Bremerella sp. P1: one gene and its partner. The protein of the gene in region 1 interacts with the protein of each later gene in a pairwise test. Links are inferred from orthologs where the notes say so. Each region holds a gene or a part of one and is shown on either strand. Other genes may lie near its edges. The genes, in order: def and PSR63_RS02840.

Region 1 (15,488 bases):
GCCGGTCACCGCCGTGGCGGTGATGAAGCTGGTCGAGGAGGGCAAAGTCACCCTGGATCAGCCGATCGTTCCCCTGTTGAATCTCGACTTCCTGCCTGAGGATCCGCAGCAGTGGGCCGATCCACGTATGGCAGATATCACGCTGCACCACTGTTTGCAGCATACCGGGGGTTTCGATAAAGACAGGTCTGGCGATCCTTTCGCGATGAGTCGACCGGTGAAGGTCTCGCTGGGAGTCGACTTTCCGCTATCGCAAGAGGACCTGCTGCGATTTGCTCTGACGAGGAATCTCGACTTCGATCCCGGTCAGAAACATGCGTATGCCAACATCGGTTACTTAATGCTTGGGCGTATGATCGAGCAGCAAAGCGGTCAGGCGTACGACCAATATGTGCAGCAAGAGATCCTGCAACCGCTGGGCATCCACCGGATGCAATTGGCCAAAACGCTCAAAGAATACGCGGCTCCCGGAGAGGTCGAGTACCGTGACGCCAAAGGACGAACCGGCGCGAATGTACTAGGGCTCAAGAGTACCGACTGGGTCCCCTTCCCGTACGGCATCGAACGCATCGAGAACCTGGCACCTGTCGGCGGTTGGCTGGCCTCGTCGGTCGATCTGGTTCGATTCACCTCAGGTTTGTTCTTTCCTGAAGGGGATGCGATTCTCTCGCGCGAGACGCTGCAAACGATGCTGGCTCCTCCCAAGATCAACGGCCAGAAGCCCTCTGGCAAACAGGCCTACTACTATGCTTGTGGCTGGCTAACGAGACCTTCGCCTAGAAGCGTCTTACCATGGACCTGTTGGCACAACGGTCGACTGACTGGCGTATCGACGCTACTCGTTTCTCGTGCCGATGGGATCAGCTGGTGCGTGCTCTTCAATCAAGATACGGCACCGGATGGCCAGGCCTTTGCCAGTAAAATCGACAGCCCACTGCACGCTCCGGCCAATGCAATTGAAGATTGGCCGGAGGGAGATTTGTTTGCGGAATACCTCTAGAACGTTATTCCGTTAAACGGCGGCCTTCTTCGACTCGATCAGTTCGAGCAAAGCCTTTTGCGGATCGGCGAACTTGGCGATCCCTTCTTCCATCAAGATCTCTTCCAGATGGACATAGTCGACATGGCGGTCGAGTTCGTCCAGCACTTCCTGGGGTGGCAGTTGATCGATCTCACGCTCGAACGTCTTGCCACTCTCTTGAACCTGCTGGTTGGTCTTCGGCGGGTTGGTTTCGATACCGTCGCCGGCGAACGCTGCCACATACTTCCACGGCGGGTCGGAAGGAAGCTTGGTGCCGGTCGAGGCGAAGATCAGCTCTTGCTCCAGCTTCAGGTTGTTGTCGGACCAGAACTCGGCATTGTTCTTCCAGATGTTTTTTGCGTTAACAATTCCGAGTTGCCCCTGAGCGGCATCGCTCAGATGTGGCAAATGCTTCTCGGTATAAACATCGACGCGCGAAACAAAGATAGAGTAGACACTTTTGAACGCGTCGGTCGATTCTCGTCGCTGGGCACCACGCCACACGGCCTCGCGAGCCGCATGATACTGACGCATGGTGAAGCAAAGTGTCACGTTCAGCGTGATGCCGGTGGCGCAAAGTTCTTCCAAAGCGTCGATGCCGGCCGGGGTGGCTGGCACTTTGATCATGCGGTTCTTATGGCCGAGCCCCCACTTCTTGCCCAGTTCGATGTATTGAGCCACGCGATCTTCGTGAGGGAGATTGCGATCGGGGTCTTCCAGCAGCGGATCCAACTCGAAGCTGACGTAGCCGTTGTTGCCTTCGGAGCTCTCCCAGACCGGCAAAAAGACGTCTTGGGCCTGCTGGACCATGCGGTCGGTGATCGTCCAGGCAATCTCATGGGCGTCTTTTCCCTCGGCGGTCAGTTCTTCGATCCAATTGTCGAACTGCCCCGATTTGATCAGACCGGAGACGATGACCGGGTTGGAAGTCGCCCCGGAAACACCCAGCTTGGAATTGGATTCGACCAACTCGGGATCAATGGAATCGAGCCAAACTTTGGTGCCTGACTGTATAAGTGTCTCAAGTGGCGTCGTCATTGCCCATCGCTCCTTTATTTGGGAATCAAATGCATGAATTGGACGAAGTTGCGGTATTCTACCCAGGCGAGCGGTGCAGATCTTCTTTTTCTGCCGTGCGAAGGTCCTGGAAAGCACCACAATTTGGATTTGGTGAAGATGCACAGCTTAGGGTATATGCGCCTGCCATAGACTCAACTTGAAGAAAACTGTAGCTTTAATCGCTTACAGACGCAAAAATTGGCGAAGTTTTTACCGTTTTGCGTAGGAAGCAGCAAGTAGCGGAAAATCTGTGAGGCATCGGCGATCAGGCCGAGTTCTCATAGCCGTGCCCACTGGCTGAGCCGGTGGCGTTGGATCTTGGCCTGAGCGTCCGATTTACCTCGATCCGAGTTGCTCAAAGGATTCTCAAAGAGCGGATTTTGATGCAGATGCGTCGACCTACATTCTTCGAGCGTTACGCCCTGTTCATATTGATGGCGATCTTCTTCCTCGTCCCGTTCGCGCTGCGCGGGGCACGGTTGTCGCTGGAACAGATGAGGAATGACGTTAAAGACTGGCTTCCCAGTGACTTCGCCGAAACGTCCGAACTCGATTGGTTCCGCGATCACTTTCTGGGCGAGCAATTCGTTCTGATCAGTTGGGAAGGCTGCACTGCCGAAGACCAACGCCTCGATTATCTCGCGCGGCTGTTGGTCCCTCCGCCGTTGACCGAGGAAGAGAAACAGAAAGTTCCCACTGATCATCGCCTGCCAGATTTCATCGGCGACGAACTGGGACTCTATTACCCCGGCGAAGAACACGATGGTTGGGCGGGACAGAACGAGAAGTGGTTCCTGGGAAACGACTCGACGTGGTACTACCTTCTAGATAACGGCGAGCTGTACAAGTGGAATGGCCAGAGCACGGTGATTGGTGCGCTTGGTCGTGCCGCCGAGCGGGTCTTCACCGGAGGCAACTCGGCCGATGGCGACTATGTGAAGAAGGTCAACGAAGAGTACTACAAGAAGCCCAAGCTGCTGCAAGCGCGGCTCTTCAAATCCGTCACGACCGGGCCTGATGTTCTGGCTCAATTGGCTGCCCCTGGTGGTACGCTGGTTCGAGATGGTGACCCGAGCCCGAGAGACTTGGAAGAGGCCCGCGAGAAGGCCTTGAACCGACTCAAAGGCACCTTGTTCGGTCCCGACGGAGAGCAGACCTGCTTGATCGTCACACTCACCGATGCCGGCAAGGTGGATCTGCGCCGCACGATGGGACATGGCGTGCTTGGCCGCCCGCTGGGTCAATTGGAAGAGCTGGCAATTCAAGCTGGCGTGCCGCTGGAAGAGCTTCGCCTGGGTGGTCCTCCGGTCGATAACGTTTCGATTGACGAAGAAGGGGAACGTACGCTGGCCCGCCTGGTCAGCTTCAGCGTGATCATCGGCCTGGGGCTTTCGTACCTGTGTTTGCGTAGCATCAAGCTGACCATCATGGTCTTTTTCGTTGGTGGGATTAGCGCGGTGACGAGCTTGTCGCTGATCTACTGGACCGCTGGCCGATTTATCTGGTGGCTCGATCCGACGACCGACGCCGTGATCATGTCGATGCCGGCGGTGGTGTACGTGCTCGGCTTATCGGGCGCGATCCATATCGTGAACTACTACAAAGATGTCGTGAACGAGTCAGGCACGCTGCGGAATGCTCCGGAACTGACGATTGCTCACGGTTGGTATCCTTGCACCATTGCTGCCGTAACCACGGCCGTGGGTCTGGGGTCCTTGGCAACCAGTAGCATCACGCCGATTCACAAGTTCGGTATCTTCTCGGCGATGGGCGTTCTGGCAACGCTCTTCCTGCTGTTCACCTACCTGCCGGCCGCACTGCAAATGTGGCCCCCGAATGCTGCGAAGAAGGGGGAAACGAAGCCGATCGAACCTTCGGCAGCCGGGCAGTGGATTCGCGGAATTGGTGATCGAGTCGGTGACTTCATCATCGCGAATAACGTGAAGGTGGCCTTGGGCTGTATGGCGATCTTCCTCTTCTTCGCGTTCGGACTTCAGTACCTGAAGACCTCCGTGCAACTGCTGAAGATGTTCGACGACGATGCCCGCATCATTCAGGACTATGCCTGGTTAGAAGACAACCTGGGCAAGCTCGTGCCGATGGAACTGGTCGTCCGCGTCGAACCCGAAATGCTTTACTACGACGAAGCCGATCCAGAAAAGGCACTCAACCCGCTGGCACTGGCCAACGAAGACAAGGTCGATCCGAAGTTCCAATACAAGTTCCTGGAACGCATGGAGATGGCCCAACGCGTCGCGAACGTCGTTGAAGAATACCTCGGCCCGGATGGAGCCGAACTGGTAGGTCCTCCGATGTCGGCTTTGACGTTTGCTCCCGAGCTTCCCGATGCCGGTAACAGCACGGCTTCGCTTTCGGAACGCTATGCCTACAGCAAGCAGTTGGAAGCCTCGTTCAACGAGTTTGTGAAGTCCGATTACCTGCGAGTCGACAAGAAGAATGGTGCCGAGTTGTGGCGTGTGAGCCTGCGACTGGGTGCGCTCGAAAACATTGACTATGGCAACTTTGTCAATGACTTGAAGCAAGTGACCGAGCCGATCATGGATGCCTATCAGGCCCGCGATCGGATTCTGGCTCAGGTCGACAAGGACCGAGACGGTGCTGGATACGTCAACGCCAAGGTAGCTTTGCTAGGCGTGAATTACGAAGCAGCCAAAGAGGCGGCAGCCAGCGGCAAGTCCGATCATCACGATCGTTATGGGCATCTCGACGCGACGAAAGTGTTTTCCGAAACGCTACGTGACCTGCTCGTGAATGCTCGTATCAAATTGTTGGATCACGATCCGGAAGTTCATAGCCAGGAACGTTTGGATTACATTCTGAACAACTCTCGCGGCCATGCGGAATATGTTGTTTTGGTCGAACCCAACGTCATCTATGACATGGGTGCGATTGCTGATAACGCCAACGTCAAAGGGACCTTCGACGTTACTGCCCATGAATACACCGGGAAAGAGATTCCCCGGATGTACAGCGACGACCGTCCGCCTGTTTCGCTGGTTTACACCGGCGTGGTTCCCGTCGTTTACAAGGCCGCTCGTACGCTGCTGACCAACCTGATCGAAAGCACGGTCTGGGCGTTTGCCTTGATCGCGTTGGTGATGATGATGGTTCTGAAGAGCTTCCGAGCCGGTCTGATCTCGATGCTGCCGAACGTCTTCCCGATTTGTATCGTGTTCGGTTTTATGTCATGGACAGGCATCGAAGTTGACATCGGTACGATGATGACCGCCAGTGTGGCGATGGGTGTGGCGGTGGACGATACGGTCCACTTCCTGACCTGGTTCCGCTGGGGACTTGACGAAGGATATACGCGCGGCCGAGCGATTAAAGAAGCCTACAGTCGCTGTGCGATGGCCATGTTCCAGACGACCATCATTGGTGGCCTGGGGCTTGCCGTCTTTGCTTTCAGCACCTTCACGCCGACGCAGCGATTTGGTTACCTGATGGTCTCGCTGCTGGCAGTGGCCCTGATTGGTGACTTGATCTTCCTGCCAGCTCTGTTGGCGGGCCCGCTGGGACGTGTCTTCCGTCCTGATCACAAGGCTCGCAACAAGCACGGCGACAACGACAGCACCTCTGAAGAGCCTGTGGACGAGACTCCCTCGGAAGGAGATGCTCCCGAAGCCGCCGGCGAGGATGTCGAAGAACCGCGTGTCTACCCGGTTCATGGCCGTAGCCGCCCTGCTTAGCGGCTTTGCCGGTCGACCGGTCTTCAATTCTGCCTATAATGAAACGTTTCGCGGCCCCGCTTTCACTTCGATAAGTGGGGTCTGATCCCGTTATTTGGGCCCGGCTCTTAGGACCGCTACGTTGCAGATCATTCACTTTCCTCATCCCACGCTGCGTTATAAATCGAAGCCTGTCAAACGCGTCGACGCGGAGCTTCGCGGCATGATTGCCGAGATGTTCGATCTGATGTACCAGGCTCGGGGGATTGGTCTGGCCGCCAATCAGGTTGGCATTCCGCTGCGGTTCTTCATCATGAATCTGGCCGGCGAAAAGGGAGAAGGCGAAGAACTGGTCTTCATCAATCCGGCCATCAACCGCGGAACGGGCTCGGACGAAGCCGAGGAAGGATGTCTCAGCTTGCCCGGCGTGTATGGCCCCGTAATGCGTCCGGCCGAGATCATGTTCAGCGCCTATATGCCCAACGGCCAGAAGTTCGAGCAGAAGGTCGACGGGATGTTCGCCCGCTGCGTGCAGCACGAGACCGATCACCTCGATGGGATCATGTTCACCGATCGCATGGACGAAGACGCGCTGTACGATATCCAGCCCCAGGTCGATCAGTTCGAGCTGACCTTCGAACGCCTGCGAGGCGAAGGCAAGCTGCCGACCGACGAAGAGATCAAGAAGTTCCAGGACGAACTCGAGAAGAAGTATGCTTAGTTAGTGGGAAGTTTTCAGTGTTCAGTTTTCAGTAAGACTGCCTGAGGACTTCGTCTGCACTGAACACCGAAAACTGAACACTGAAAACTGTTTATGAAAATCGTCATGATGGGGACCGGGCCGTTTGCTGTTCCCACGTTTAAGGCTCTGATTGCGAGCGAGCATGAAGTCGCTTGCCTCTTCACTCAGCCCGTGCGATCGGTGCATCGGCGAAAGTCTTCGATTCCCACTCCCATGCGCGATGTCGCCAACGAGCATGGCATCGCGATTCATGATCCAGCAAGCGTGAACACCGATGAGGTGAAGCAACTGCTCGAAGGCATTCAGCCTGATCTGTTGGTTGTGTGCGATTACGGTCAGATCTTAAAGGACTACATCCTGGCCACGGCGACCTACGGCGGCATTAACTTGCACGGTTCGATCCTCCCCAAATATCGCGGCGCGGCGCCGGTCAACTGGGCGATTCTCAGTGGGGACGAAGAAACGGGCATCACGGTCATCCACATGACACCCAAACTCGATGGGGGACCTTGTTTGAAGATCGTGCGGACGCCGATCGGTCCAACCGAAACGGCCGTCGAGCTAGAACCACGCCTGGCGGACCTGGGTGTGCAGGCCGTGCTTGAATCGATTGAGATGCTTGAAAAACATGGCCCTGAAGGCACGCCTGGTGAGGTTCAGGATCAGTCGCTCGCCACCAAGGCACCCCGTCTGGCCAAGTCGGATGCCGACATCGATTGGAGCGATTCGGCCGAGCTGATCTACAACAAGTTCCGCGCGTATCAGCCATGGCCCGGCTGTTTCACACATCTCGAGCAGCAGGGAAAACCGCCACTGCGGATCATCTTGAAAGAGATTCGTCTTTTACGCGAGCCAGCCCCGGAAAGCGTTTCGCCGGGATCCATCTCGGCGGTGACAGAAGACCGACTCTATTTCGCGGCGCAGGATGGCCAGATCATCATCGATACGCTACAGCCAGCGGGCAAAAAACCGATGAAGGTAGCGGACTTCGTCCGCGGTTATCAGCTCAAAGTTGGTGATCGACTGCTGTCAGAAGCCCAGCTGTAACAAGAAAACAGCCCTTTTCTAGCCTCGTTTACCCAGTTTGCCGCGGAAATCCCTCTCGCCCCCAAAGGGGGTCTTTGTTTAAGATACACCGTTGGATTTCTGCACGGACGCGGGATTATATGCTGTGAGTCGCTGGGACATCGTTCTATTTGCGGTCGCTTCTTACATCGCCATCATGGGATTGGTGCGACTGATGAGGGTGCGCCGTATCCGCTTGGAGCGTCAGTTCCAGGAGGAATTCCGCCGCCAGCGCGAGATTGCCCTGAAGCAACAGGCCGAAGAGCAGAAGAAGGCCCGAGAGCTCGCCGAACAGCAACAGTTTGAAGAATTCATCAAGCAGAAACACCAAGAGGCCGCCTAGTCTCAGGAACCTAGGCCTCGCTTAACCCCCGATTCGTCCGCATGGAAAAACGTCTTTTTATTGAAACTGTCGGTTGTCAGATGAACATGCTCGATAGCGAGCTGGTGGTGGCCTCGCTACGCAAGCAAGGCTACGTCCTGACGACCAAGCCGGAAGAGGCCGATACCCTGCTCTTCAATACGTGCAGCGTGCGTGCTCAGTCCGAAAACAAGACGTACAGCCACCTGGGCATGCTGCGCGACTTGAAGGAGCAGAACCCCGAGAAGGTCATCGGCGTGATGGGCTGCATGGCTCAGAACCATCAGCACAAGATCTTCACCCGGGCACCCTACGTCGACCTGATTGTCGGCCCGGGGCAACTGCATCAAATTCCTTCCATGATCGACAAGATCAACGCTGGTGAAGGAAAGCAGATCGAAGTCAGCTTGGGACGTAAGGACGGTACCCGCGATCAAATCACCCGCAGCCACGAAAGCTTCGATCCGCTGCGCGATCCTGAGATGCGTCCGACACCGTTTCAAGCATACGTACGAATTCAAATCGGCTGCGACAAGTTTTGCACCTACTGCATCGTGCCAAGTGTTCGTGGTCCCGAGCAAGGACGTTCGCCGGAAGACATCATTCGCGAAAGCCGTCACTTGGCCGAGCATGGCACGGTGGAAATCACGCTCGTCGGCCAGACGGTTAACAGCTACAAGGCAACCGACTCTAGCGGCAAGCTCTGGCGCCTGGCTGATCTGCTGGCCGAACTGCAAGCGATTGAAGGGCTCGAACGCATCAAGTTCGTGACCAACTATCCGAAGGACATGACGCGCGAACTGTTGGAAGCGGTTCGCGATTTGAGCAAGGTCTCGCCTTACCTGCACGTGCCGCTGCAAAGTGGCTCGGACGAGATTCTCAAGCGGATGAAACGCGGCTACACGGTTGCCGACTACCGCGAGATGATGGTGCGGATTCGCGAGATCGTCCCTGGCTATGCCGTTAGCAGCGACTTCATTGTTGGCTTCTGCGGCGAGACGGAAGAGGATTTCCAGAAGACGGTCGAGTTGGTCGAAGAGTGTCGCTTTAAGAACAGCTTCATCTTCAAGTACAGCGAACGCGAAGGCACCCGCGGTGCCGACTTGTTCATCGATGACATTCCGCATCACGTTAAGCAGCAGCGGAATAACGACCTGCTGGCGATCCAGAATCGCATTAGCCTGGAAGACAATCAGAAAATGATTGGCGAAACGGTACAAGTCCTGGTCGAAGGCCCTAGCAAGACGGCTCTCAAGAAAGCCGATGAGGCCGAGAACCCACACGCGACGCAGTTAATCGGACGAACGCACTGCGACCGGATCGTCGTCTTCGATGGTAATCCGCGACAGATCGGCAAGATTATGCCGGTGGTGGTTTACGACTGCCACGCACATACGCTCTTTGGCGAAGTGGTCACGCAAGAGTGCGGGCCTGAGCTTTTCGCTTTGGGTTAGTGCCACTTTGTGGAGCATTTGCCGCTCCAGGTTTCTCATTCCCGGAATCCTTTGAGTTTATCCAGGAACTGACGAACCTGTTCCTTGCGCTTATCCTTGCCGCGCCAATAGTGTGGAAAATTGGCGACGTAGGATTGCACTTCTTTAAACATCTCGTCGGCGTCAAAGTGCACGACCCCTTTGGGCATCGAGATGTCAACATCTGCTGCCGCTTGGGCCCGCCAAGGGCCACCGAGTCGAGCGACCATGTTGCTTGGCTCGATGGGGTCGTAGTTGTGTTCTGCCCAAACGTTGGTCCAAAGATTGACATTCTTGGGCTTGGTTCGGCTGTAGCCGTTGTACTTGAACTTTCCGAGTTCCTTTTGATCAAAACCGGATTTAATATAATCGGCCACGTCACCGAGAAGTGATTTGATATTGGCGGTGGTGATCCGTTCTTTACTGGAAACCGGATCGAGCGTGACCACGAGATTCACTTCGATTCCGCCATAGCTTGCGGCAAGCGTCTCAGCGAGGTCCATCGCGGTGTCGCCTCCATAGCTATGTCCCACCAGGCAAATCGGTGTCAGAGGATTGAACCGCAGGCTTCTGAAGATGCGCGCCAGAACCACGAGACGATCCGTGTCCCAAGTGAAGAACGCTTTCTCATGCGATGCATCGCTGTACTTTTTGAAAACATCATCACGCACTCGATAGTGCTGGATCCCGTATATCTTGGGCAACTTAAGTGAGTCGGCGATCTTGTTGTAGGCGCTTTCAAACCGGGCGAAGCTATCGTCTCCGTCTCCGGCCCCACCAAAGAAATAGATCAGCGGTCGCTGTAGTTCGACCTCATGCTGGATGAACCCGGTGCGTTCTACAGACGCCGACCTTTGACGGCACATCGTCCCAAGGTCGATGACCTGTTCTGAGCGGACTTGCCGCTGCGGTCCGGGAAGGCGATTGGCACCCATGGCATTCACCCTTGCGAGTAGCGATAGACTCTTCGAATGCTCCAGACTCTTGCCCGAACCAAGTGCGTTGCAGCCTAGTCCGGACACTCTTTATTTTACCTAAAATTTTGGAGAAGTGGCGAGTTTTCAATCGCTTCGAGATGGCTCGGCGAGAAAAACCTTTCCGTGGTAGGAAACCGCAATGATGGGCTTCAACACGTTTGCTGAACGATGGAATGAAACGCATGTCGATCGCGTACCAGCCTGCGTACGATCAGATCGGCATCGCGGACGCGGAGTTCCTCTTGCCTCTCTGCACGGGGTCGCTTTTCCTGATGGCTTGGATTGCTACGATGATGGTTCAGACCTGTCGACTTGACCTGTAGGAGCCACCGAACATGAGCCAACCGAAGATCCTTGCATTTGCCGGAAGTGCCCGCCGCGATTCTTTCAACAAGAAGCTGATTCAAATCGCCGTGAAGGGAGCCAGAGACGCTGGTGCCGAGGTTACTCTGCTCGATCTGGCCGATTTTCCGATGCCGCTGTACGACGGCGATCTGGAAGCAGAGCATGGGATCCCAGAGAACGTGAAGGCCTTGAAGGAATTGTTTCTGGCACATCAGGGATTATTGCTGTCGTGTCCAGAATACAACAGTTCGATTACGCCCCTGTTGAAGAACACGATCGACTGGGTCTCTCGTCCGGTCGAAGGCGAAGGTCCGTTGGCAGCTTACCAAGGTAAAGTATGCTCAATCATGAGCGCATCGCCGGGGGCTTTAGGTGGACTTCGGGGCCTGGTCCACGTGCGAGCCATTCTGCAAAACATCGGTGTGATCGTGCTGCCAAAGCAAATGGCTATTTCGCAGGCTAATAATGCGTTTGCTGATGATGGGTCCCTAAAGGATTCTCGGCAGCAAGAAACGATCGAGGGTTTAGGAAAAACTTTGTGCGGATTCTTGGGGAAACTGCAATAATCTACGTTGCCTCGTCTGACCGCTTGACGGTTCCCCCTGGCACGATTCACCTCAATCTTCTTTTCATTCCTCCTTGCGAGGAAAGCCAGAATGTCGAGCACGTGTATCGACATGCTTGAGCACCCGAAATATCTCGAGTTTGTTGTTTCAGGGGATCCGACAGAGAACGAGTGGATTTCGGTGATGCACAACATCGTCGAACGAATTGACGAGACGGGCAAGTCGCGGGTTTTCATCGATGCGTCGGGAATTGAAAAACCAATCGACTCGATGGTCCGCTACCGAATGGGTATACGAACGGGCGAAACCTTTGGTATCAACGCTCGCTTTGCAGCGCTGCGTCCGGTGTGGGATGATGACAACTTCTGGGAGACGGTCGCGACCAATCGCGGGGCGATCGCCAAATCAGGAGAAGACCGTTCGGTCCTTATCCAATGGCTTTTGAGTGACGAGTGAGGTATCGTCCACTTGGTTTACTTTCGAACATGTCTAAGTACGAACATCCGTATGTCGAACATGCTGACTACCTCGAGTACGTCGTACACGGGTCCGTACGCGACGAGGATCTCTTAGCCGACCTGCTTCAGTCGATGGTTGAAGCTACCGAGAAGACCGGGAAGCGAAGGGTTTTGGTCGATCGAACTGATAGTGGTGATGAAGCGATAACGGACACCATGGTGATCTATCGATTGGCCGTTCGAGTTGGAGAAGCATTTGGGTCGTCCGTTCGCATTGCCGCTTTGTCAGCTCGGGCGGATCAGCATTCATTTTGGGAAGATGTCGCGTCCAATCGTGGCGCTATTGTCAAAGCCGGTAATGATCGAGAGAGCCTCATGCAGTGGCTGTTGAGTGACGAGTAAGGTATGGCCAACTTGGCTTACATTTCATCATGTCTAAGTACGAACACCCCTACCTGGAACACGATGAGTACCTGGAGTTCCTTGTTCCAGGCGATGATCACGACGAAGATTTCTTCAACGATCTGCTTCAGGCGATGGTCGAACTATCCGATAAAACGGGGAAGCGAAGAATCCTCATAGACCGAAGCGGGGCCGATCCCGCCAAGCCAGTCGAGCAGATGGTCATTTATCGGTTATCTCTGCGTATGGCTCAAGCATTTGGAGCAACGGTTCGAATTGCTGCCTTGTCGACGCATACCGAGCAGCATTCATTTTGGGAAGATGTGGCTACCAATCGTGGGTCGATTGTCAAAGCCAGCAACGATCGCGAAAGATTGCTCGAGTGGTTATTACAAGATGGCTGATCTTCAGTGATGCTCATACGCTGTAAACCGCTCTAGCAGTTTCAGCAAGTTGCTTGACGAGGTGACAGGCGGTGCTAGATTTGCGATCTCGTAGTGCCTGAATGTCATTCGGTGATGAATTAGAAACAGAACCCCATGAATAAACTCAGCGTCCAGCAGTTTGAACACCCCGGCTATCTTGAAATTGTCTGCTCAGGCGATCATGTCCCGGAGGATTGGGAGGAGTTGGTTGAACTGACTTATCAAGAGTGTCGGCGTACCGGAAAGAAACGCGTCCTAGTCGACGGATTGAGCCTGAACTCCGGCATGGACAACATGACCCGTTATCGCACGGGGCTGTTGGTCGCAGAGAAATTCGGACCTGAGTACAAGATCGCCTCTCTATCACCGCGGGAACACATTAATTTCTTCTGGGAGACGGTCGCCCACAATCGCGGCGCGAAGGTAAGAACGGCGAGTGACCGCGACACGCTGGTGACTTGGCTGAGCGAGGACGAATAACTGCTTACCACTTGGGGATATGCAGTTTGCGGTTCATCAGCACGATCCAGATGGTCATGCCAATCAAGATGATGCCTGCCGACAGCATGGCCGAGAGGTCCAAATAAAACGTCAAGCCTAGCAGGCCGGCAAATACTACGAGATAAGACATAGGTTGGTTCCAACAAGAAACGACAAGACTTTGTTGGAAGCTTTCGTCGCATCTGCCCCTTTCGCAAGGAATCAGTGGGCAGCAATCACGAACAATCTAAGCTGCACCGTCGGCAGAATCGGCGAAACCGCTACAATCGCGCCCGCGCATAAAAAAATGGCTATCGGACTCATCGTCCGATAGCCATTTTTGTGTTTTCACCGACTTAAAACGGAGCAGGCTTTTCACCTTCGTCCGCAGGCTTCTTGGCCTTCTCTGGCTCGCCACTGGGGGCATTCACCAGGACCTTCAGCGATTCCAGACAACTGATCATGTCTTCCTGGCTGATCTCTTCCCAACCCGCACTGCGGTGGCGAATGATGGCCAGCTTGAAGGCCTCGAACGCATCCAGCACGTCGTCTGGCATCGAGCCGATCTCGGCGAATGGTTTCACCAGCGAAGGCGCTTCGGTCGAATCGCCGATTTCCCCTTCGGCCAGTCCGGCAGATTCCCGGTTATGGGTGTCTTGCTCTTCGTCACCGAAGTCAGGGCCTTCGTGGGTAGGGCCACTTGGTCCGTCCATTTCGCCGATCGAACCACGAACTTCGTCGTCGTTGCCTTGGGCTGGCTCGTAATCTTCGTCGACGTCGGAAGCGACGATTTCACCGTCAGGACGATCGGCTTCGAGCTTGCCCATCGTTTCCCAACGCTGGTTACGCATCGAGGCGACCGACCACTTGTTCTCGGCGGCACCTTCCAGCCACATTTCGGCGTCGTCCCACTCGATCGCGGCCTGGAAGTGGCTCCAGAACAGACCTTCGTAGGTGGGATAGTTATCGCCGAAACGCTCGAACACGCGGCGCAGTCGGCCGACGTGTTGACCAGTGACGCCACCAACGCGGCGAGCCCAGGCATCGTCGGCATATTCAGAGGTGGGCGCCCCTGCTTCCTGCAGAGACGTTCTCCACTGATGAATGATTTTCCCCTTGTCCCAGTTGGTCGTGCTGATCAGCTTGGTCCACTGGCCCAGGTAAGGAGCCGAAGCTTCTTCCAGCTTGGACAGCAGTTCGTCGCTGAGGGGAAACTCGGAGGCAGCGGTTTCAGCACCGGCATCCGCCGATGGTTGGGTGGTATCGGTTGCGGCGAGATCGACAGTTGGTTCTTCCATGCGGACTTGGCTTCCTATCCTTTCGAGACGTGATCCAAATGGGCCCGGCACGCCCACAATTCTTCTCGCGGAGCGGGGCCAACTTCTAAGAGGCACGAATTCTACGCACTGACCTGAGGAGCCTTCCACCGATTAAGACCTGGTGCGTTGAAAATTCTGCTAGCCCATGGCACCAACAAGCGGCCAGACAACAACTTAGGCCTTCACAAAATCTCCACATCCAAGCGTCTGAGATGGGGATAACTTGTCAGCCGTATGTCGAACTTGCCGGGCAAAAACCAAAGCTGCCAGCAAGCAGATCGCCCCAGCGTCAAAAGATGCCGAAGGTGCGGTTTTCTCGGAGAAAACGCTGTGGATCGTTCACGGGAACATTCCCGCCGGAGGCCTGGGTAGAACCGCGAACGATTGCCCAGTGGAATGGCGTTACAGTTCCTCGTCTAGGGCACCGTAGGGGACGCGGGAGAGATCCCCTTTCAGGTCATCGTAGAAGGTCGAAACGGCTTCGACCGCCATGGCGTGGAAGTCATCTTCCCGGGTTGGTCCTTCCAGCGGACCAACCGCCCCGATCGGTGTGGTGGCGTCGTCGAGGTACTTTTCGCTGAACATCAACAGCGGATGAAATCGCTCGCCATCGGCGCCGATCCATCCCATATCGAAGACCTGCCCCATACTCATACCGAATTGAGCACAGATACTTTTGCGGATTCCCTGGTCTTCGATGCCGTTTTGCTGGAGCGTCGCATCGAGTTCGGCAACCTGGGCCAACAGATAGGCGTTCATCAGGTTGCAGTACGTTTCCGTATCGCGACGAATATCAACCGGTTCCATGTTCGTACTCCTGGCGAATGGTATCAAATGCGGGAGACGTCTGTCGCTGGCACCGATTACGCCTGGTTGGCACGCTCTTCGGAGGTGAACCCGCAATGCTTGTGCTTGCCGTCGCAAAATGGCTTGTTGTCCGAGTGGCCGCAGCGGCACAGGGCAATGGTCGGCTTGTCGATGGTATACGAATTGCCTTCGGAGTCTTCGAGCGTTACCGGCCCTTCGACCAAAAAGGGGCCATTGTCACGGATGCGAATCTTGGTTTCAGACATATCCCGATCCTTCACTGGTTGGGTTGGCTAGTGG
Region 2 (15,312 bases), 2.2 Mb from region 1 along the record:
GCTCGTATTCAGATGCGGAACCTGCTCAAGCGTCTCCGCGACATGGGGAAGACGATTATCGTTTCCAGCCATATTCTGCCCGAATTGGCCGACGTCTGTAACAAGATCGGCATCATCGATCGCGGCGTGCTGGAAGTGAACGCATCTGTCGCGGAAGTGATGAAGCAGGTCAAGCAGAAGACCACACTGCTGGTTGCCGTTACTGGCGATAACGACGCCGCCGGCAAAGTGTTGGAACAAGCCGACATCGTCGAAAGCATCGAGTCACGCGTGGATCATCTGCTGGTGACGCTCAAAAAGGAAGCGGAAGACTACAGCGACCTGCCGACCATGCTCATCCAGGCAGGGCACAAGATCACCATGTTCCGCGAAGAAGAAATCAACCTCGAATCGGCATTCATGGCCCTCACCAAAGGCATGGGACAACAGGTTCCAGCCGAGCCGGCAGCAATGGCTCCCTCTCCATCGGACGGAGAGGGAAGCGAGCAATCGGGTAGTTGAATTAATACCTCGCCAAGTCGCGTTGATCGCCGTCAGGGCGAAGGACCTTGAGCGACTCTTGGGCTTTGACGGTCATCATTCGCAGATCGCTTCCGATGGCCAGAAACTGCATCCCTTCGCTGGCTCGCTTTAAAGCTTCCTCAGGCTCCATCGTGTGCATGCCAGTTGGTGTGCCGACCTTCTTGCCAGCCGCGATAACCCGCTGGATCATCTCTTCGTGTGCTTCCGGCGTTGGATCGGTTCCATCCGGCGTACGCATCTGAGCTCGCAGGTCATTGGGACCGATGAAGATGCCATCGCAGCCGGGCAGGGCATAGATGGCCTCGGCGTTCTCAACGCCGGTGGGGCTTTCCGTTTGCAGGATCACCAGGATCTCATCATTCGCCTGGCGATAGTAGTCGCCGGCAGTCGCGCCGAAATTCATCGCGTGCATGCCTCCACCGACGCTGCGATTGCCTTGCGGAGGATACTTGGCCGCGGCGATCACTGCCTGGGCCTGCTCGACCGTGTCGACCATCGGGGCGACGATGCCCCAGGCACCGGCGTCGAGCGTTCGCTTGATCGTGGTGTGATCATGATCGGGAATCCGGGCCAGGGGGACGCTACCGGCATCGGCCACGGCACCAAAGATCATTGCAGCCTGCGACCAGTCGATCGCGGAATGCTCGATATCGAGCGTCAGCCAATCCCAGCTCATGCGAGCCAGCACTCGCGAGGCGTACAGATCGCCCAGCGACAACCATGTTCCAAAAGTGGGTTCGCCTGCTTTAAGTTTCGCTTTGACCGGGTTTTGACGCATGTGACGATCTTTCCATCGAACTGGGGCGGGGAAAAGCCACATTTTCAGTTTCCTGCCCGCCACTTGCAAGCCAGAGGAGCCATCGGACAGCTACGATCAGGCAGCAAAAAAGTCGGCAAATACGCGTGTTCCGGGCTTAAACAACCTATAATGGGACGTCGTAGGCCTACTAGAGTTTCCCTCTTTTACCCCTGCCAAGTTCATGACTCGATTGAATCGATGGGCCATCTGGTCCGCTGTTGTCGCACTGGTCTCGTTTCCGTTCATCTCGACGGCTCAGGCCCGAGACCCTTACGAGGCGGCTCGCAACCAATTGGTCGAAACAGCGATCATTGCCAACGGTGTGAAAGACCCTCGGGTTATCGCTTCGATCCGCAATACGCCTCGACACGAGTTTGTCGCGGCCAATCAGCGACAGCAGGCCTATTTCGACATGGCGCTACCAATTGGCGAAGACCAAACGATCTCGTCGCCGTTCATTGTTGCCTACATGACCGAATCGCTCGAGCCTAAGCCTTCGGATAAGGTGCTGGAAATCGGTACCGGCAGCGGCTACCAGGCAGCTGTCCTCAGTCCACTGGTGAAGCAAGTCTTCAGCATCGAAATCAAAGAACCGCTGGGACGCAAAGCGGCTCGTACGCTCAAACGACTTAACTACGACAACGTCTATACGAAAGTGGGCGATGGCTACCTTGGTTGGCCAAAGTATGCTCCTTTCGACAAGATCATTGTGACCTGTTCGCCTGAGAACGTCCCCAAGCCCTTGGTCGATCAGCTCAAGGAAGGGGGACTGATGGTGATTCCTGTGGGCGAGCGTTACCAACAAACGCTCGTACTGTTCACCAAGAAGAATGGCAAACTCGAAGCGGAACCTCTGCGTCCAACGTTATTCGTACCGATGACCGGCGAAGCGGAAGCACGACGCCAGGTGAAGCCAGATCCTGCCAATCCACGCTTGGAAAACGGCGACTTCGAACAGAAGCTATCGAAAAACGGTACGGTTCCCGGCTGGTACTATCAGCGTCAACTGGAACTCGTTGAAGACTCTAGTGCGCCCAGTGGAACGCAGTGCCTGAAGCTTTTCAACGAAGATCCCGGTCGTGTGTCACTGGTTTTGCAAGGGATGGCCCTCGATGGTCGACAAGTGCAGCGGCTGAAGGTCCATGGCTGGGTGAAGACCGAAGGCATGGGTCTTGGCCCCGATCGAACGCTGGCCCCGATGATGGTCGTTACTTTTTTTGATGAAGAACGCCGAGACCTTGGAAGAGCCGCGTTGGGTCCGTTCATCGGCTCGCTCGACTGGCACGAGGTGAGCAAAATCGTCAATGTTCCGCCGGCGACACGTGAAGCCCTGTTTCGCGTGACCAATTTCGGTGCTGTGGGCACGATGTACGTCGATAACCTCTCGGTGGAAGCCTCTCGTTAAAAAAGGGGGTGCCCACCGGCAAACCCATCTGAAGGCGTTGATATGCACGTAACTCTTTACGGCATAGGGACTTTTTGTCCCTCAACCAGCTTGCCAACGAATTCTATCTATTCAGCAAATTTTGCCCATTCTGCTTGAATTGAAACCTACACTTGATAAGTTCTAGGAAGGCAGCTTGGTGCTAGCCTAGCAACGAATGCAGATCACGTGTTTGGAAAAACGGTAGTTGGAGTGAATCCGGGTATGAAAAGCAGCATTGGCCGAAAATTCGCGTGGGCCGGCGCTCTGGCATGTGCCGCCATGGTTATGGGCACTAGTCAGGTCGAGGCCGGCTGGGGTTCTTGGGGATCAAGTGGCGGTTCAAGTGGTGGTAGCAGCGGCGGAAGCAGCAGCTCGAGCTACGGCAGCAGTGGCGGTTCCAGCAGCAGCAGCTGGGGATCGAGCGGTTCCAGCAGCGGCACTTGGCGCGGCGGACTGTTCCAACGTTGGTGGGACCACCATCGTGCAAGCAAAGTTTATGGCAGCAGCGGCGGAAGCAGCAGCTCCAGTTACGGTAGCAGCGGCGGTTCGAGCAGCAGCAGCTGGGGTTCGAGCGGCGGCGGTTTGTTCGGTCACCATCGCGTGAAGCGAAGCTGGGGTTCCAGCGGTGGCAGCAGCAGCTCCAGCTACGGCAGCAGCGGCGCATCGAGCGGCGGCAGCAGCGGTGGTTCGAGCGGTACCTACCAGTACTACACTCCATCGGAATCGGCTCCTGCCGTGGAAGCTCCGGCTGACATGCCACCAGCTATTCCAGCTGAATCGGCTTCCTACCGTGGTAACGATGCCGTCATCAACGTCACCGTTCCCGCAGGTGCTAAGATCTACGTCAACGACAAAGTCACCTCGAGCACCGGCACCGTCCGTCGCTTCGTTTCGCGTGACCTGGAACCTGGCTACAAGTTCGAGTACGAAGTCCGCGCTGAAATGCGTATCGACGGTCGTCTCGTCCGCGAAGTCAAGAAGCTCCAGATGACCGCTGGTGAAGCACAGGAAATCGACTTCCAACTCGATCCAGAAGCTAAGCCAGAAACCCAAGTTGTGGGTGCTCCGGTTGAAACCAAGGTTACCCTGAACGTTCCTACGAACGCTTCGGTTACCCTGGCTGGTAACGAAATGCGAACCCTGGGTGCCCAGCGTGTGTTCAGCACCGTTGCTCTGGCTCCAGGCGAAACCTGGAAGGATTACGACATTGTCGTGACCGTCCTTCGCAACGGCACGCCAATCACCCAGCGTAAGGTCATCGACCTGACCGGTGGTGACGAGCGTGAAATCAACTTCGATTTCAATGCCGATTCGGTTGCTTCGCTCTAAGGCGAAACTGCCAGAATAGTTTGACTAAACAACAAAACCCTCGCCTTGGATAAACTCCAGGCGAGGGTTTTTTCTTTGTAAATCGACTGACCTGACCCGCCACGATTTCAAGCAGCCTTTCTTGCCGTTTTGGTCGATACGTTTAATACCATGAACGATCGACCTCAATCACCCTCTGAAAAGACGGCCGCAACTCCGCGAATTACCTGGAGTCCCGGGTTTCGTGGCTTTGTGAGTGTCCTGCTGCTGATCCACCTGGTCGCACTCTTTGTCGGGCCCTGTGCGTCGCCGCCGCCTTCCAGCTATTGGGCCCAAGGGACCGAGCAGTTCATGGCCCCGTACCTGCATGCGACATTCCTGCGAGGTCACGGTTATCGCTTCTTCGCTCCCAACCCGGGACCGAGCCATTTGGTGCGGTACGAACTGCTGGATGAAGCCGATAACGAAATCAGCGAAGGCATGTTCCCCAGCCTGGACGAGCACTGGCCGCGACTGTTTTACCACCGTCATTTCATGATCAGCGAATCGATGTTCAACACGGCCAACGTCCCTGGCGAACCTCCGCCACCGGAAGCACCGCCGGGTGCCCATGCCGAGTATCAGTCGGTCACCGGTCTACGTGATGCCTACCTCGATTCGATCTCACGCTATCTTGCTCGACAACATCCGGAAGCGGCCAAGGTCCGTATCGTGATGGTGCAGCACGCGATCCCGATGCCTCAAGATGTTGCCAATGGTCGTCCGCTGAACGATCCTGACTTGTACGAAGAAGTGGTCCTCGGAGTGTACGTCATTCAACCGGAGGACCGGCTATGATCAAATTGATCAAGACATATCTGCATGAGTTGTTTACCGGCATCCGCGACGGCTGGAACAACTTCTGGTTTAAGCCGACCGATCCCGCCACGCTCGGACTGGTACGCATCTTCGCCGGCAGCATGCTGTTTTATACGCACCTTGTTTGGTCGATCGATTTAACCGGGTTCATGGGAGAGCAGGGGAGGTTCTCAGAAGATCTCGTCAATCGAATGCACCAAGGCAGTTCGTTTGCATTCAGCTACTTGTGGCTGTTCGACGGAAACCCGGCCATGCTATGGATGGTGCACATTGCGGCACTGATCATCCTGCTGATGTTTACGCTTGGGTTTTACTCACGCATCACGAGCATCCTCACGTTTATCATCGCTGTCAGCTACGCCCATCGGGCACCGGGCGCATTGTTCGGTCTCGATCAAATCAATGTCATGATGGCGATGTACCTGATGCTGGGCGGGGCAGGGACGGCTTATAGCCTGGACCGGTTGATCGAAAAGTGGCGTTTTCCCAATCGCAAGCTTCCCACAACCAGCACCGCTGCGAATGTTTCGATACGCTTGATCCAACTGCACATGTGTGTCATCTACCTGTTCGCGGGTACCGGCAAGCTTCTCGGTGATACCTGGTGGGAAGGCACTGCGCTTTGGGGTGCGGTCGCCAATAGCGAATACCAATCGATGGACATGACCTGGATGGCTAGCTATCCGCTACTGATCGCGTTGATGACGCAGGTCTCACTCGCGTGGGAATTGTCTTACAGCGCCCTGGTTTGGCCGCGTCTTACACGACCGCTAGTTCTGTTCATGGCGATCCCTCTACACCTTGGCATTGCCATATGCATGGGCATGGTTACCTTTGGCCTGGCGATGCTGATCGGAAACCTGGCATTCGTCAGCCCCTGGATCATTAGAGAACTTGAAGCCGGCATTCGCAGCAAACTGACCAAAGAGCCGATTCCCGAAGCCGCCTAAGGGGAAGAGCAGGGGGGCAAACCGCTGTTTTCCTCGCGAAAACCGCATGAATTCTCAAAGAATTTCATCTCCCCGGCGAAATCTCGGTAACGCACCATGAAGCCAACACTTACCAGGGAATTCGAGACGCTTCTACTTCCTGTTTGGCTGAGCTTACCGCCCGAATGAACCTCATTACGCGTTGATGTGTCCCGGGGCGGGAATCTATAATGCAGGTTTTGGATATCCACTAGGATCCATACAGGTAGTTTGTTTAACCCCAAGGAAATCCCCGTGTACGAGAATCTGGCCATTGTTGGAGCCACTGGAGCCGTAGGACGACTGATTCGTCAGTTACTGGAGGAACGTAAGTTCCCCTACAAAACAATTAAATTCCTCGCTTCGAAACGTTCCGCCGGCACAGAGATCACATTCAACGGCACAACGCACACGGTGGAAGAACTGACGCCAGAGTCGTTCGAAGGGGTCGACATCGCCATTGGTAGCACGCCCGATGAAACCGCGGCTGAGTTCGCTCCCTGGGCGGTCAAAGCAGGCTGTATCGTCATCGACGAAAGTGGCTACTGGCGCATGAAGGAAGACGTGCCGCTGGTCGTGCCGGAAGTTAACCCCGAAGCCGTCCAGAATCACAAGGGCATCATCAGCAGCCCGAACTGCTCGACCACGCAGATGGTCGTCGCGATGAAGCCACTGCACGAAGCCGGCAAGATCAAGCGAGTCGTCGTTTCCACTTACCAGGCAACCAGCGGTGCTGGTGTTGTGGGTGAAGAAGACCTGGTCGAAGGTGCCAAGGCTGTTCTCAACGGCGAGTCGTACACGAACAAGGCCTTTGCCCATCAGATCGCTTTCAACTTGATTCCACAAATTGGTAGCGAGAAGTACGAAGGTTACACCTCCGAAGAAATGAAGATGGTGTACGAAACGCAGAAGATCTTCGGCGACGAATCGATCAAGGTTTGCCCAACCTGCGTTCGCGTGCCGGTGACCAACTGCCACAGCGAAACGATCATGGTCGAAACCGAGCGTCCGATCTCGCCAGCCGAAGCGCGTGAGCTCTTCGAGAAGACCGACGGCATTACGGTCGTCGATAATCTCGGGGCAGGGGAGTACCCCATGCCGAAGGACTGCAGCAACAAGAACGACGTTTTCATCGGTCGTATCCGCAAGGACATCTCCTGCGAAAACGGCCTGACGTTCTGGTGCGTGAGCGATAACCTGCGTAAGGGTGCCGCGACCAACGCTGTGCAGATTGCGGAACTTCTCGTTCGCAGCCAGGCCGCCGTCTAACATCAGGCGGGTGCCATGGAATCTACCGAGCATGCGGCGGCCAAATCTCCCGGCCGCTGCATCAAGCTGACGGTTGCCTACGACGGCACCAACTATCAAGGCTGGCAGCGTCAGCCAACCGGTCCCACCATTCAAGCGGCGCTCGAAGCCGCCATCAATAGCATCGCTCAAGAAGAAGTCCACATCTCAGGCAGTGGACGAACCGATGCCGGCGTGCACGCATGGGGACAGGTCGCCAGCTTTCACACCAAGTCGAAGATGCCGGCGGATGTCTTTCGTAAGGCGCTCAATGCGACGCTCCCTCACGATATTGTCGTGCGGCACGCGTGCGATGTGCCCACCAGCTTTCGGCCCATCAACGATGCCATCTCGAAACGTTATCGTTACGTACTTCAGCCAGGTCGCATCAACGATCCGTTTTCACTCAAGCATGCCTGGTTCGTGAAACGCGTTCTCGATGTGGAAGCAATGCAGCAGGCCGCCCAGGCACTCATTGGCGAACACGACTTCGCCGCGTTCCAAGCGACCGGATCGCCGCGTCAGTCGACGGTTCGTACTATGCTGGATGCCACCGTCAAAGTTCACGACGCCGACGAACGCAAGAAGATCTTCATCGAAGTCGAAGCGACTGGCTTCTTGTACAACATGGTCCGTATCATCGCTGGTACTCTGGTCGATATAGGGCAGGGGAGGCGCACTGCAGATTCGATGGCCGCTACCATCGCTTCGTGCGATCGTCTGCAAGCCGGCATGACGGCTCCGGCGCATGGACTATACTTGCTTGAAGTCCATTATCCTTCGCATCACTAAGTTTCTTAGAAGGCCAATTATCTAATGCGTGTTGCTCATGTGATTACCCGAATGATCATCGGCGGCGCGCAAGAGAATACGCTTTATAACTGCCTGGACCTGGTGAAAGAGTTTGGCGACGACGTTCTGCTGATTACCGGGCCCAGCGAAGGCCCTGAAGGGAATCTGCTCGAGCAAGCGCATGCCCAAGGGGTGCCGATCCAAACGCTGCCCAACCTGGTCCGAAATATTCACCCAGTCACTGACTTCAAAGGCTACCAGGAAGTCAAAGCAGCGATCAAAAAGTTTCAGCCTGACGTCGTGCACACGCACAGCGCGAAGGGGGGCATGCTGGGGAGAAGGGCGGCCACTGCGCTCAAGGTACCAGCCGTCATTCACACCGTTCACGGCGCGCCGTTTCATCCGTATCAGTCGACGCTCGCACGCAAGTTCTTCATTACTTGCGAGCGATACGCGGCGATCCAATGCCATCAGCTGGTCAGCGTCGCCGATGCCATGACCGATCTGCTGGTCGAAGCAAAGGTCGCCCCGCGCGAAAAGTTCGTCACGGTCTACAGCGGCATGGAGGTCGAGCCATTTTTAGAGAGCAGGGGACTCCGCGACGAAACGCGTGACCAACTCGGCATTCAGCCAGACGACGTGGTGATCGGCAAAATCGCTCGTCTGTTCCACCTAAAGGGGCACGAGTACGTAATCGAGGCCGCGAAGGATGTCGTTGCCAAGTGCCCGCAGGCCAAGTTTCTTTTCGTCGGCGATGGGATCCTGCGCGAAAAATTCGAAGGCATGATCGCCGAGGCAGGGCTGACCGATCATTTCATTCTGGTTGGCCTGGTGCCACCGAAAGAGATTCCGAAATACATCTCGGCCATGGACGTTCTCGTGCATACCAGTCTGCGGGAAGGGCTGGCTCGGGCGCTTCCACAGGCCCTGTTGAGCGGCAAGCCGGCGGTCAGTTTTGATATCGACGGGGCACGAGAGGTCGTGTCCACCATGGAGACCGGATTCTTGCTTCCACCAGGGGATACGACGGGGCTGACGTCCGCTTTGATCCAACTGTGCGAAGATCCCGCCCTTCGAGAGAAGCTGGGCGAAGAAGGCCGCAGACGTTGCAGCCAGGTATTCCCGCACCAGGTGATGACCCGCCGACTACGTGAAATCTACCAGGAAGTGCTCCGCCGAAATGGCCGAGAAGTGGCCTAACCTGGGGAAACCATTGCGGTTACGGTAGATGTGCCGCTAGTTCACTCTTTTGAAACCTCGATGATTAGGGTAAGATTAAGAGGATTGTCGATCCGATAGGCTAAGGGAACAAATAGGGGCAAATCCTCCTCACGGATAATCTCATCGGTGTCTACCGCAGGAAGAAACTATATCGGTCCGTACCGCCTGATACGCATGCTGCGCGCAAGTAAGACGTGTCAGGTATGGGAAGCCATTCACGACTTGGACAAACGCAAGGTCGTCATCAAAACGCTTCGCGAGAACTACATTCGCGACAAAGCCGAAATCAACTCGCTGAAACACGAGTTCACAGTCGCCGGCAAGTTTGACCATCCTTTCGTCATTCATGTTTTCGAGTTCGACAACTTCCGCGGTACCGCGTATCTCGTTCTGGAGTTTGCCATCTCGCGAAACATGAAGATGGCCATTCGAGAAGGGGTCGAAGAACTCGCTTATTGGACGCCCAAGATTATTGAAGAGGGTGCCCAGGGCCTCGGCTACATGCACGAACAAGGTTGGGTCCACTGCGACGTGAAGCCCGACAACTTTCTGCTCGACACCGAAGGCAACTTGAAGCTCATCGACTTTTCGATCGCGCAGAAAAAGAAGAGCGGCATCGGCAAGCTCTTCGGCGGCTCGAAAGTCAAAGGCAACGTCCAAGGCACCCGCAGCTATATGTCGCCTGAACAGATACGCGGGGTGGCATTAGACGACCGTGCTGATATCTATAGTTTCGGCTGTACGGTATTTGAACTGATCTGCGGCAAGTTGCCCTATACGGCGACCAGTCCCGATCACTTACTCGATAAACATTTGCGAGCCGGCATCCCGTCACTGCAAGCCGCCAACGACAACGTCACGCCCGAGTTTTCATCACTCGTCGAACGGTTGATGGCGAAGAATCCGAAGCAGCGTCCTGACACCATGAACGATGTCGTGCGACTGCTGAAGAGCACCAAGATTTACAAGATTCCACCCCGCAAGCCAGCCGCACTTCTCGAACGAGAAAAAGCCGGCACGGCCAGCGGAGATGATTCCACCTCGACGTCAGGCGAATAATCCTAGCTTCGCTTAGCGTCCCATCCCATTAATTGCCTGGAGCACTGAAAGCTTTCATGAGCACCTCGATCTATCTCGACTTTGAACAGCCGATCGAAACCCTCGAGAACAAACTGAAAAAGCTTGAGGCCGAGAAGAACGACTCGCCGGAACACCACGACGAGATCCGCAGCGTTCGTAAGCAACTCACCGATACCATTCGTGAGATCTACAGCGACCTCTCGCCATGGCAAACCGTGGAAGTCGCTCGCCATCAAAAGCGACCTCAGTCGGCCGACTACTTGAACCTGGTGTTCGACGAGTTCGTCGAGCTGCATGGTGATCGCAAGTTCGGTGACGACCGCGCACTACGAACGGGCTTCGCCAAACTCGATAAGCACAAAGTCATGTTCCTCGGTCACTTCAAAGGACGCGACTTGAAGGAACGCAGCGAGTGCTACTTCGGTTGTGCCAACCCTGAAGGCTACCGCAAGGCGATCGAAAAGATGGAGCTGGCTGAGAAGTACAACCTTCCGGTCATCGCGTTCATCGACACTCCAGGCGCGTACCCAGGTATCGGCGCCGAAGAACGCGGCCAGGCCATGGCCATTGCCGATGCCATGTTCGCCATGTCGCGATTGAAGACCCCGATCATCTCGGTCGTCATCGGCGAAGGTGGTTCAGGCGGCGCACTGGGCATCGGTGTCGCCGACCGAACGGCCATGCTGCAGCATGCTTACTACTCGGTGATCAGCCCTGAAGGTTGTGCTGGCATTCTGTGGAAGAGCCACGAGTTCAAAGCCAAGGCCGCCGAGGCCCTGAAGTTCACCTCGAAGTACCTTCCCAAGTTCGGCATCGTCGACGACGTGATCGAAGAGCCACTCGGAGGTGCCCACCGTGACCATCACCAAATGGCTGCTCGCTTGAAGATGTACCTAGTCAAAACGGTCAACGAACTAATCGCCAAACCGACCGACGAGCTGGTCGAAGGCCGGTACGATAAGTTCCGCCAGATGGGCATGTTCCTGGAGCGCGAACTGGAGACCACCGAAGGCGAACCAGCGAGCTAAATCGAAGCCATCCCTGGCAACGAAATTCATCACCAGATCAAGCCGCCACGAGGCCATCTCGCGGCGGCTTTTTCGTTTCGAAATTGGGTCCGCTCAGAGAGGCTTTCTGACCGCGTTTGGACCCAGGAGCCGACCATCGATTTGGGATGCGATTAGGAGCGATCCTGGGAGACCAATTTCAGATAATTGGCAATGAAGTTCATGAAAGAGCAGGCACGTGCTCAAAGCATAAATCCGAGACCGCCGGCGAGCGAAATCGAAGCCAACTCTGGCAACGAAATTCATCATCCGAACCGGCCGTCGCGAAGTGATCTCGCGATGGCATTTTCGATTCGAGATCGGACTCGCTCACAGACGCTTTCTGGCGGCGGCTGGACCTGGGAGTCGGCCGTCGATTCCTTAAGCTCTTAGAAGCGATCCTGAGAGATGATCTTCACGCGTCTGGCAATGAAGTTCACAAGAGAGTAGGGCTCAGCGAGACGAACCAGGCGAATACCCCCGTCTCCATAGAACCCCCACTACAACGTCCGATAATGTTTGTTATGTGCGGTTCGAGCCCTATTTTTACAGGGTTTTAGGCATTCCCCGGTTTTGAGCTACTTCTACCCTGACGTTGCTGATTTGCCACTTAGTACCGCGGCTGCGTTGGGTAATATGGCTGGCCGTTCTGCATCGGGTACGGCGTCTGTTGTTGCGGCTGCACGTACTGCGGATAGTAGCTGCCGCCCTGCTGCTGCGGCGAAGGAATGTTCATTTGCGGTGGATAATATCCTGGCTGCTGCGGTGGCTGATACTGGCCGGAATATTGCTGCCAATTCGTCTGCACATTCTGTGGGTTTTCGATCGACTGATTCACGAAATTCTGGAACTGCCCTGCCTGGTTCTGAACCTCGTTTTGGATCTTATTTTGGATCTGGTTCTGCACATTATTCTGGAAGTTCTGGAACTCGGTCTGGAGGTTGAAATTGGCCGGATCGATCGACACTCCATCACCTCCCGAAGAGCCATTTCCCGTGTCGGCAAACCACTCCGGATTCTGGCCGTTCACACGCTGGTTATATCGCTCGATAAATGGCCCCACGACCTCGTTCACTTCGGCCGGCATGACCCCATGCAGATTGTGGATTGTTTTGGTGATGTAGAACCCTGATTTCGACTGCACGATCTGCTGGCGACTTTCATCCTTGGTTAGGGCGACAGCGAACATCGTCACGATGATGCATAGAAGCACACCTTTGACGAAACCAAGTCCGGCACCGATCTGACGGTCCCATCCTTTGAGCTCGAAGTTGTTCAGCGTCTTGTTGATCATCGAGAAGACAACCCAAATGATCAGCGACGTGGCCATGTACAGCCCCAGCATCGCAGCGGTGGTTCCCCAAGGCGGTTGAAGACCTAGCGCGTTGGCGACTGGTTCGCGAAGTTGCATCGAGACGAAATAGCTAGCCACGAGTGATGCAAAGGATGCGACTTGCCAGGCCATGCCTTTGTACAAACCCCACAGGATCGCGCCTGCGAGTATTGCCAGCATGAGGAAATCGTATGCAACCATGTTTCGCTATCCATAGCTCAAGAAAAAACTTCGCCCCAGAAGTCGCACGAGTATACGCACGATGGGCGGAAAGCCGAAGGTCAGTTTCTGGCACTGCTAGCGGGCGAGTGAAAGATGATCTGGAAACCAAACCCACGCTTCAGGTACAAGTGCCGAACTTCCGTCCTGCCGCGCGCGTAGTGCACTGGCAGGGGGGCGCACCAAAATTTTTTTGAGGCAGAGGATCCATGGCCGATTTCAATACGCACATCTCGACCAGCACAGCAGTCGGCGTTGGCGTTGGCATCGCAGGCTACTTCATACTCGATACGCCTGAGCCCAGTCGGATCATCACGTGCATGCTGGGTGCAGGCCTCTGTAGCCTGGCTGGTATCTTGCCTGACTTGGACTCCGGTTCCGGTCGACCACTTCGTGAAACAAGCAACGTGCTGGCAGCGGTCGTTCCCATGCTGATGGTCGATCGCTGGCAACACATGGGGCTCTCGGCCGAAGCGATCGCCCTGGCAGGGGCCTTGGTTTATATCACGATCCGTTTTGGTGTGGCTGAGATCTTCAAACGTTATACCGTGCACCGCGGCATGTGGCACAGCATTCCGGCCGCCGTCTCGTGTGCCCTGTTGGCATTCTTGGTCGTCTCCGGTGAGAACCTCGACGTCCGCATCTTCAAGAGTGCGGCCGTCTTCATCGGCTTCATGGTTCACTTGATCCTCGACGAGATTTGGTCCGTCGAGTGGAAGGGGGCTCGCATTCGATTGAAGAGCTCTTTCGGTACGGCGATCAAGTTCTGGTATGGCAAGAGTCTATGGTCGAATGTATCGACTTATGGCAAGCTCATCGTACTTGTCGTTGCGGCCGTGGGTGACCCACTCCTGATGGAACATTACAAGTTCCATCCATCGCATGACCATGAGCCTGTCCCGACGCAGCAGATTGCCACGGACCCACCACCGACCATTCAACGGTAAGCACTCTCGTGTCCCCTTTCACTCGAAGAGAGAGGGGACACGATCTAAAGAATCTTACTGCTATCGAGCATCACTGTGACCGGTCCATCGTTCACGAGATGGACCTTCATATCGGCTTGAAAAATACCCGTCTCGACCGTCACGCCCTGCTCGCGGATTCGGCTCACGTACGCATCGTACATCGCCGTGGCCTCTTCCGGTTTTGCCGCACTGATAAAACTGGGCCGGCGTCCCTTGCGGCAATCGCCCAGTAGTGTGAATTGGCTGATCGCCAAGATGCTGCCGCCAACGTCCAGCACACTGCGGTTCATCTTGCCATCGTCATCCTCAAAGATCCGCAGGTGAATTGTCTTTTCGACCAGATACTTCAGGTCGGCTTCGGTATCCCCCTGGGCTACCCCGAGAAGAACGACCAGGCCTTGATCGATCTGACCGACAACCTGGCCGTCGACTTTCACGTGGGCTTCCAGAACTCGTTGAATTACGCCTCGCATCAGTGGCGCCCCCCAGCCCCGGTCATCACGGCCATTTGGTATGCCTCGGTCTGGTCGATTGCGTCCGGCACGATCGTCGTCGGTGATAGCAACTGGCTATTGGGCGAAACGCCATCTCGCACGCGGATCAAGTCGAGCGTCACCAGCGGCTTGCGCTGATTCGGCTTGATCGACTCCCACTGAATACGATGCGGAAAGCCTGAGGCGGCATCCAGCAGCAAGCTGGCCCCGTTGGCTTGTTCATTGAGAAAAGGAATGATTGGTGGTCGGCTCTTGGCTCCGGCCCTTTTCGCCCCTCGTACCAGTAGCAACTGACGCTGCCCCTGCATGACCTGCTCGACCGAAGTGAACTCGTAACTTTGCTGCATGCGCCAGATCAAATGAGCGATGCCGGCCCGCGGCATTTCGTCATGCGTGTTTGCCAGATCTTTGAGACGCACCATCGAGGCCGACTCTTCGACACTGGTCTTCCACTGCGACCAGACGACCGGTTCGCTTGCCAGCATCGCTTGCTGAAAGAACATTGGCGACGCGGGGTCCGTACTCTGCAGAATAACCCCATGTCGCTGCATCGGCCCGCTGCCCGACTGCGTGTACTCTCCGATCCCTTGCAAGGTGTGCTGAAACAGGTGAACCTGCCAGCGGACATCGGCGGTTAAGCCGTCGACGTGCTGCCAACGTGTAACGACATTCTTCAAAAGCAAATCGATATCGAGCCCCAGACGGTTACCCGCGGCGGCAGTCCCCCCTGCCCCGATTCCGCTGGCATTGCTGTCGCGTAAACGCTGCGAGGCGTAGCCCAGACCAACGCCAACGGCTAGCAGTGCTACCGCGATCAAGGCTGTTAATTTGAATCGATTATCTTTCATGGCAAGGATTTGCCGGTTTTCCCAAAGAATCCTGTCCTGCCGCGCCGAACATAAATGGCAACAGGGATAGTCTTGCGCTCGAGTCGTGCGTGGCATGGATGCCAAATTGACGGCTGCGATTGTAAGGATTTCCTTGAGGCCGG

What was found.
Region 2: the proteins of def (region 1) and PSR63_RS02840 interact in binary tests that used the Escherichia coli proteins (3 or more experiments, as listed by UniProt). The link is inferred for Bremerella sp. P1 from one-to-one orthologs.

The regions. Positions count from the first base shown.
Region 1 is NZ_CP118164.1:2,861,599-2,877,086, forward strand. Bases 4,705-7,700 are described here. They hold def (peptide deformylase), read left to right. Parts: upstream 4,705-5,911; coding sequence 5,912-6,490; downstream 6,491-7,700. Other genes in these bases: PSR63_RS11925 (efflux RND transporter permease subunit), read left to right, coding at 4,705-5,790; fmt (methionyl-tRNA formyltransferase), read left to right, coding at 6,584-7,558; PSR63_RS11940 (hypothetical protein), read left to right, coding at 7,683-7,700. In the rest of the region: PSR63_RS11915 (serine hydrolase domain-containing protein), read left to right, coding at 1-1,000; PSR63_RS11920 (transaldolase family protein), read right to left, coding at 1,013-2,059; more of PSR63_RS11925, read left to right, coding at 2,470-4,704; more of PSR63_RS11940, read left to right, coding at 7,701-7,919; tRNA (N6-isopentenyl adenosine(37)-C2)-methylthiotransferase MiaB, read left to right, coding at 7,961-9,391; PSR63_RS11950 (hypothetical protein), read right to left, coding at 9,427-10,344; PSR63_RS11955 (hypothetical protein), read left to right, coding at 10,569-10,709; PSR63_RS11960 (NADPH-dependent FMN reductase), read left to right, coding at 10,722-11,297; PSR63_RS11965 (hypothetical protein), read left to right, coding at 11,388-11,753; PSR63_RS11970 (hypothetical protein), read left to right, coding at 11,783-12,157; PSR63_RS11975 (hypothetical protein), read left to right, coding at 12,187-12,561; PSR63_RS11980 (hypothetical protein), read left to right, coding at 12,697-13,062; PSR63_RS11985 (hypothetical protein), read right to left, coding at 13,067-13,213; PSR63_RS11990 (hypothetical protein), read right to left, coding at 13,419-14,360; PSR63_RS11995 (hypothetical protein), read right to left, coding at 14,784-15,188; PSR63_RS12000 (CDGSH iron-sulfur domain-containing protein), read right to left, coding at 15,245-15,454. UniProt on the Escherichia coli protein: Removes the formyl group from the N-terminal Met of newly synthesized proteins. Requires at least a dipeptide for an efficient rate of reaction. N-terminal L-methionine is a prerequisite for activity but the enzyme has broad specificity at other positions.
Region 2 is NZ_CP118164.1:676,883-692,194, forward strand. Bases 5,324-8,143 are described here. They hold PSR63_RS02840 (aspartate-semialdehyde dehydrogenase), read left to right. Parts: upstream 5,324-6,136; coding sequence 6,137-7,150; downstream 7,151-8,143. Other genes in these bases: PSR63_RS02835 (HTTM domain-containing protein), read left to right, coding at 5,324-5,863; truA (tRNA pseudouridine(38-40) synthase TruA), read left to right, coding at 7,166-7,960; PSR63_RS02850 (glycosyltransferase family 4 protein), read left to right, coding at 7,985-8,143. In the rest of the region: PSR63_RS02810 (ABC transporter ATP-binding protein), read left to right, coding at 1-501; PSR63_RS02815 (HpcH/HpaI aldolase family protein), read right to left, coding at 503-1,342; PSR63_RS02820 (protein-L-isoaspartate(D-aspartate) O-methyltransferase), read left to right, coding at 1,503-2,726; PSR63_RS02825 (TIGR03000 domain-containing protein), read left to right, coding at 2,970-4,076; PSR63_RS02830 (hypothetical protein), read left to right, coding at 4,227-4,892; more of PSR63_RS02835, read left to right, coding at 4,889-5,323; more of PSR63_RS02850, read left to right, coding at 8,144-9,160; PSR63_RS02855 (serine/threonine-protein kinase), read left to right, coding at 9,308-10,240; PSR63_RS02860 (acetyl-CoA carboxylase carboxyltransferase subunit alpha), read left to right, coding at 10,297-11,289; PSR63_RS02865 (CvpA family protein), read right to left, coding at 11,918-12,841; PSR63_RS02870 (metal-dependent hydrolase), read left to right, coding at 13,069-13,806; dtd (D-aminoacyl-tRNA deacylase), read right to left, coding at 13,851-14,300; PSR63_RS02880 (hypothetical protein), read right to left, coding at 14,300-15,169.